2 regions of the Neorhizobium sp. NCHU2750 genome follow, and region 2 is predicted to be linked to the other one. Evidence: riboswitches for the same ligand, from Rfam matches in the RefSeq annotation. Region 2 holds a riboswitch; the other holds the start of a gene.
The links. A riboswitch is a leader RNA that binds a small molecule or an ion and turns the genes downstream of it on or off. The one in region 2 is predicted to bind S-adenosylmethionine.

Region 1: it holds a riboswitch for S-adenosylmethionine, as region 2 does, so the genes downstream of both, metA (homoserine O-acetyltransferase MetA) here and NCHU2750_RS00545 (O-succinylhomoserine sulfhydrylase) in region 2, are expected to answer to the same signal.

Annotation. Positions count from the first base shown of each region.
Region 1 covers NZ_CP030827.1:3,655,046-3,658,447, reverse strand. Annotated here, with positions in the region: gene NCHU2750_RS17765 (ABC-F family ATP-binding cassette domain-containing protein) at 1-383, opposite strand, end outside; gene NCHU2750_RS17760 (thiamine diphosphokinase) at 393-1,043, opposite strand; gene NCHU2750_RS17755 (DUF1330 domain-containing protein) at 1,201-1,512, opposite strand; SAM riboswitch at 1,660-1,737, shown strand; gene metA (homoserine O-acetyltransferase MetA) at 1,791-2,711, shown strand; gene NCHU2750_RS17745 (aldose epimerase family protein) at 2,821-3,402, shown strand, end outside.
Region 2 covers NZ_CP030827.1:109,476-112,877, forward strand. Annotated here, with positions in the region: gene NCHU2750_RS00535 (Hsp33 family molecular chaperone) at 1-291, shown strand, start outside; gene apaG (Co2+/Mg2+ efflux facilitator ApaG/CorD) at 308-700, opposite strand; gene NCHU2750_RS00545 (O-succinylhomoserine sulfhydrylase) at 867-2,045, opposite strand; SAM riboswitch at 2,093-2,170, opposite strand; gene NCHU2750_RS00550 (2'-deoxycytidine 5'-triphosphate deaminase) at 2,245-3,339, shown strand.

The sequences.
Region 1 (3,402 bases), 770 kb from region 2:
GCACGGCGGGCTTCGCCACCGGACAGTCTTACCGGGTCTTCCTCGCCGGTCAGGCCTAGATGCTGCAGCAGATAGGTGACGCGATAGGGATCGTCGCCCGGTCCGAGCCCCGCCTCTGCGTAAGACTGGACGGTGGAATAGCCGGCGAAATCGGGCGCCTGTTCGAGATAGCGGATCGTGGCTGCCGGATGGCGGAAGACTTCGCCGGATTGCGCCTCGACGAAGCCTGCCGCGATCTTCATCAGCGTCGACTTGCCGGAGCCGTTGCGGCCGACCAGGCAGATGCGGTCGCCCGGTTCCACCTGCAGTCCGGCGCCGTTCAGCAGCGGCGTGCCGCCGAAGCTGAGGAAGATATCGTCGAGCTTGAGAATGGGAGGTGCCATGAGGACCGTTTATGCTCCGGAAAAATCGTTGGGTCGGGCAAGGATCATCGCCTTGCCAGCTCTTAGATGGAATTCGACAGGGCCTTCCGCAACATTGGAGACGGTGCGGGACGAGCCGAAGGGCAGCGAAAAGTCCTTCAGCGGATATCGCGCGCCGAGGATATCGAGGCCGGACAGGGCCGAAAGACCGAGGACGGAAAAGAGCGCCCCCCTGGGCAGATCAACCGTCTTTTTGCCCGGCAGGAAGGGAATGGCCTCTTCATCGCCGGACATCAGCAGCACGTCCATGCCGCGTTCGGCAAGCCCCATGGCGTGCAGCAGGTGCTGCAGCGCGTGGTCCGACCGCTCGCCGCCGAGAGCGCCGATCAGGATGAGGCGGGTTGCGCCGCGTTCGACCGCCTCGGCCGTGGCGATCTCGCCATCGGTCTCGTTTTTGGCCGGCGGATAGGTCTGGCGCTCGACGTCGGGAAACCGGGCGATCAATGTGTCATCGGAGGAATCGAAATCGCCGACCCAGAGTTCCGGCGTGACGCCAAGCTCGACCGCATGCCGCATGCCGCTGTCTGCGGCAATGACGCGGCTACCCGCGACCGCGCGGCGGACGCGATCGGTGACGGCAAGGTTGCCGCCAAGCAGGATTGTGAAGGTCGAACTGGCCATGGGCACTGCCCATAGCGCAAAGCGAGGGGGAAGGGAAAGCGGTTGCGTGCAGGCAGAAGCCGCCCAGGCGCGAAAACCCGGATTTCATTCGCGCCGATCCCGGCCTTTCTCCGTGTCCTGCTTCGAAAAGAGACCTCGCGAACGCTTAGCCGGAGCCTCAGGCCGAAGGGGGAGTGCCGAAATCGGCCTCGATGATCAGCAGATCGCGCCGGGCTCCCTTGGCGGCGAAGGCGCGAGCCTCGGTATAATCGGGATCGTCATAGCAGGCTTTTGCGTCCGCGTAGGTCGGGAATTCCACCAGAAGAACCCGGCTCGTGTCGGGGCGGCTTTCCTGCAGTGCCGGGGCTTCCTCCCCGCGCAGCACCCGCACGCCGTATTTGGCTGCAATAGGCGCCCAGAGCCTGCCATATTCCTGCTGTGCCGCCTGATCGATGATCTCGGTGGCGAGGATGAACCAGTAACCCTTCATGAAAATCTCCTTGATTGCCCTACAGGCTTAGCCGGTCCGTGGCGGAGCGCCCAATCAATAAAAATGATGCGGTGTTCAAATCCAGGCCGCAGCCCGCGGATGATTTTGCTGCCATTGACGTTCACGGCAGCAAGGATTATTTGGAGAGCCGTAATTCGTGGTGATTTGGCCGGCCGGCTTGCAGCCACGTTAAAAAAGTCGCTAAAGGGCCGCGAGAACATGTTTCCCACGGGCCGGTCGCGATTTTTCGTTGCCGGCTTTTTGTTTGTGGGTTCGACATGCCGATCAAGATTCCCGATACGCTTCCAGCGTTTGCCACTCTTGTTTCCGAAGGCGTACGCGTCATGACCGATACGGCCGCGCTGCGTCAGGACATCCGTCCGCTGCAGATCGGGCTCCTCAACCTCATGCCGAACAAGATCAAGACCGAGGTGCAGATGGCGCGCCTCGTCGGTGCCTCGCCTCTGCAGGTGGAGTTTTCGCTCGTCAGGCTCGGTACCCACAAGGCGAAGAACACGTCGGAAGAACATCTCCTGTCCTTCTACCACACCTGGGAAGAGGTGAAGGAGCGCAAGTTCGACGGCTTCATCATCACCGGCGCACCGGTGGAAACGATGCCCTACGAGGATGTCAGCTATTGGGATGAGATGAGCCAGATCTTCGACTGGACGGCGACCAATGTGCATTCGACGATGAATGTCTGCTGGGGGGCGATGGCGGCGATCTATCATTTCCATGACGTGCCGAAGCACGGGCTCGACCAGAAGGCCTTCGGGGTCTATCGCCACCGCAATCTGGCGCCGGCCTCGGTCTATCTCAACGGTTTTTCCGATGATTTCCAGGTGCCCGTGTCACGCTGGACGGAGGTTCGCCGCGAGGATGTGGAGAAGAAGCGCGATCTGGAAATCCTGATGGAATCCGACGAGATGGGGCTTTGCCTGGTGCATGAGAAGGCGGGCAACCGGCTCTATATGTTCAATCATGTCGAATATGATTCCACCTCGCTGGCTGACGAATATTTCCGCGACGTGAATGCCGGCATCCCGATCAAGATGCCGCATGACTATTTCCCGCATAACGACGACACGCTGACGCCGCAGAACCGCTGGCGCAGCCATGCGCATCTTCTGTTCGGCAACTGGATCAACGAGATCTACCAGACGACGCCCTACGACCTGGAGAAGATCGGCACGGAATGAGTGTGGTGGTTCGCGCGTATGTCGGAAAAGACGTCGCGCGGCTTCCTTGCCCATTGCAGCGCCCTGTCAAATCGCGCAGTTTGCCGCCGTTGAGAGACGGAGGACATTCATGGCTGGGCAGGCGCTTGAGATTTTCGGCACGACGCCGGAGGGGGAGGTCGTCCACCGTGTGCGGATCGCCGGCGGCGGTCTGGTCGCCCATGTGATCAGCTGGGGTGCGGTGATCCAGGACCTGCGCCTCGAAGGCCATGATGCGCCGCTGGTGCTCGGCTTCGACGATTTTGCGTCCTATCTTGCCCACTCGCCCTATTTCGGCGCGACGCCCGGCCGCTGCGCCAACCGGATCGGCGGCGGGAAGTTCTCGATTGACGGACGGGACTATCAGCTCGAACTCAACGAGCGCGGCATCACCCACCTGCATGGCGGTTCCGACGGAATTGCCGAGCGCAACTGGATGATCGTCGAGCATGGCGCCGACAGGGTGGTGCTGACGATCACCGATCCCGACGGGCGGGCCGGCTATCCGGGCAATTGCACGATCAGCGCCACCTATCATCTTTCGGGCAACGGCACGCTTTCCGTCATCTATGAGGCCGTAAGCGACGAGAAGACGCCAGCCAATATCTGCCAGCATTCCTATTTCAACCTCGATGGCCGCGAGGATATCTTTGGCCACGAGATCATGATTGCT
Region 2 (3,402 bases):
AACGAGGCGCGCTCGCTGGTTGAGACGATCGATACGGACGAGCTTACCGATCCGCAGGTCGCGATCGAGCGGCTGCTCTTCCGGCTTTTCCATGAGCGGGGCGTGAGGGTCTATGAGCCTCACTCCGTAGTCGACCGTTGCAGCTGCTCGCGCGACAAGATCAAGGGCGTTCTGGCAGGCTTTACGGCAGAAGAGATCGAGGCGAGCCAGGAAGATGACGCGATCTCCGTCACCTGCGAATTCTGCTCGACGACCTATCGGTATGAAGTGGCTGAGTTTGCTGCGGCCTGAGCGGGGCTTTTCGGGCTCAGTTCAGCACGCGGGTCTGCCCGGGTGAATCCAGCGAGAAGGCGGGGATGTCGACTTTGAACACCTCGCCTTCCTCGGTCTGCATGTCATAATGGCCGAACATCATGCCCGACGGCGTGTCGAGCGGGCAGCCGGAAGAGTATTCGTAGCTATCGCCCGGCTGCAGACGCGGTTGTTCGCCGACGACGCCGAGACCATCGACTTCGTCCACCAGTCCATTCTGGTCCGTGATGTGCCAATAGCGATGCACAAGCTTGACCGTATGGATCGAATGGTTCTCGATCACGATACGATAGCCCCAGACATAGCGGCTTTCTTCCGGGCTGGACTGTTCTTCGAGATAGTAGGGCTCGACAGCCACTTCTATATCTCTCGTCCGGGCGCGATACATCGACAAATACCTCAACTCTAGTGAATCGGATATCGTACAGGCCGGCACGAAGGTCAAGAAAACTCGCGGTTTACGCGAGAAACTGTGATGACTTCTTGAGATTAGGGATAACTGATATGGTGAATCCGCCTGAGGCGAATTCACCATATCCGGTTTGTCGGGGCCCTTAGATCGAGGCGAGCGCCCTGGCGAAATCGTCCAGAAGGTCCTGATTGTCCTCGATGCCGGCGGAGAAGCGCACGGTTCCCGGCGAGATGCCGAGTTCGGCGCGGGCCTCGTCCGTCAGGTTCTTGTGCGTCGTCGTTGCGGGATGGGTGATCAGGCTGCGCGTATCGCCGAGATTGTTGGAAATGGTCACCACTTCCAGCGCGTTCTGCAGCTTGAAGGCCGCTTCCTTACCGCCCTTCAATTCGAAGCAGACCAGCGTCGATCCGCCCGACATCTGCTTGGCAATGATATCGGCCTGCGGATGGTCCTTGCGGCCCGGATAGATCACCTTCGCGACCTTGCTGCTGTCAGCGAGGAAGTCAGCTATCTTCGAGGCGTTTTCCGTTTGCTGCTTGACGCGCAGCGGCAGGGTTTCCAGGCCCTTGATCAGCGTCCAGGCGGTGAACGGCGACATGGCCGGGCCGGTATGGCGATAATAGTCCTGCAGGTGCTCGGTAACCCATTCCTTGTCGGAGAGTATGACGCCGGCAAGGCTGCGTCCCTGGCCGTCGATATGCTTGGTGGCCGAATAGACGACGATATGTGCACCGAGTTCCAGCGGTTTCTGGAAGAGCGGCGTGGCGAACACGTTGTCGACCACGACCTTGGCGCCGATCTGGTTGGCAAGCTTGGCAACGCCGGCAATGTCGACGATCTCGAGTGTCGGGTTGGTCGGGCTTTCGAGGAAGAATACCTTGGTGTTCTTCTGGATCGCCTTTTCCCAATTGGCGAGATCACGCCCGTCGACCAGCGTGCATTCGATACCGTAGCGGGGAGCGAGCGTCTCGACCACCCAGCGGCAGGAACCGAACAGCGCGCGGGCTGCGACGATATGATCGCCGGCTTTCAGCTGGCAGAGCAGGGCTGCCGAAACGGCGGCCATGCCGGATGCCGTGGCGCGGGCTTCTTCTGCACCTTCGAGCGCGCACATGCGCTTTTCGAACATGTCATTGGTCGGGCTGCCGTAGCGGGCATAGATATAGCCCTCGGTCTCGCCCTTGAAGCGGGCTTCAGCCGCTTCCGAATTGTCGTATGCAAAGCCCTGCGTCAGATAAATCGCTTCCGACATCTCGCCATATTGCGAGCGCAGCGTGCCGCCGTGAACGAGTGTGGTCGCCGGGCGAAATTTGTTTGTCATGTCAGTCCTCATTCCAAAACAAAAAAAACCGGCCGCGAAAGCAGACCGGTTTTAAAAACCCGGTCTTTTTAGCCACTTGTTTAACGTGGCTGCAAGCCGACCGGCAAATCACCACGGGATAAAGCTGCCTTACGCCTCGCATCTGCTTGCGTCAATGGCTCGCATTTGGTTTTGTCACCGCCACAAATTTGGAAGTGACATGATGGCTCGCGACACGGGAATTCTGGCGGACCGCGCAATTGCGGACCTATTTGAAACGGGACGGCTGGTTTCCGAACGCGAACTGGACCGCGATCAGATCCAGCCGGCAAGCCTTGACCTGCGTCTCGGCGCCAAGGCTTTCCGCGTCCGCGCCTCCTTCATGCCGGGCCCCAACAGTCTCGTGGCCGACAAGCTCGACCGGCTGAGCCTGCATGTCGTCGACCTGTCGCATGGCGCGGTTCTGGAAACCGGCTGCGTCTATATCGTGCCGTTGATGGAAAGCCTCGACCTGCCGGCCACCATGTCGGCTTCGGCCAATCCGAAATCCTCCACCGGCCGCCTCGATATCTTCACCCGCGTCATCACCGATCACGCACAGGAATTCGACAAGATCCCGGCCGGCTATCGCGGCCCGCTCTATCTCGAAATCTCTCCGCGCACCTTCCCGATCGTTGCCCGCCAGGGTTCGCGCCTGTCGCAGATCCGCTTCCGCATCGGCAATGCGCTCCTGTCTGAACCGGAAGTCCTTCACCTGCATGAAACCGAAACGCTGGTCGCATCGACCAGGCCGAACGTGTCGGGTGGCGGCATTGCCCTGTCGATCGATCTGAAGGGCGATGCCAACGGCCTGATCGGCTATCGCGGCAAGCATCACACCGCCGTCGTCGATGTCGACAAGAAGGGCGAGCACGATGTCTTCGATTTCTGGGAGCCTCTCTATAGCCGCGGCCGCAACGAACTGATCCTCGATCCGGATGAGTTCTACATCCTCGTTTCCCGCGAAGCCGTGCATGTGCCGCCGCTTTACGCGGCCGAAATGACCCCCTTCGATCCGCTGGTCGGCGAGTTCCGCGTTCATTATGCCGGCTTCTTCGATCCCGGCTTCGGACATGAAGCCGCAGGCGGCCGCGGCAGCCGCGCCGTGCTGGAAGTGCGCAGCCACGAAGTGCCCTTCATCCTGGAAGACGGCCAGATCGTCGGGCGGCTCGTCTACGAGCACATGCTGGAAAAGCCTCAGGGCCTCTACGGCACCGGCCTTGGCTCGAATTATCAGGCGCAGGGCCTCAAGCTTTCCAAGCATTTCCGCGGCTGATCACCACATCCGTGGCAGCCTTGCCGTGATGCCGCAGCAATTCATTCTTCGACCTGCCGCCCA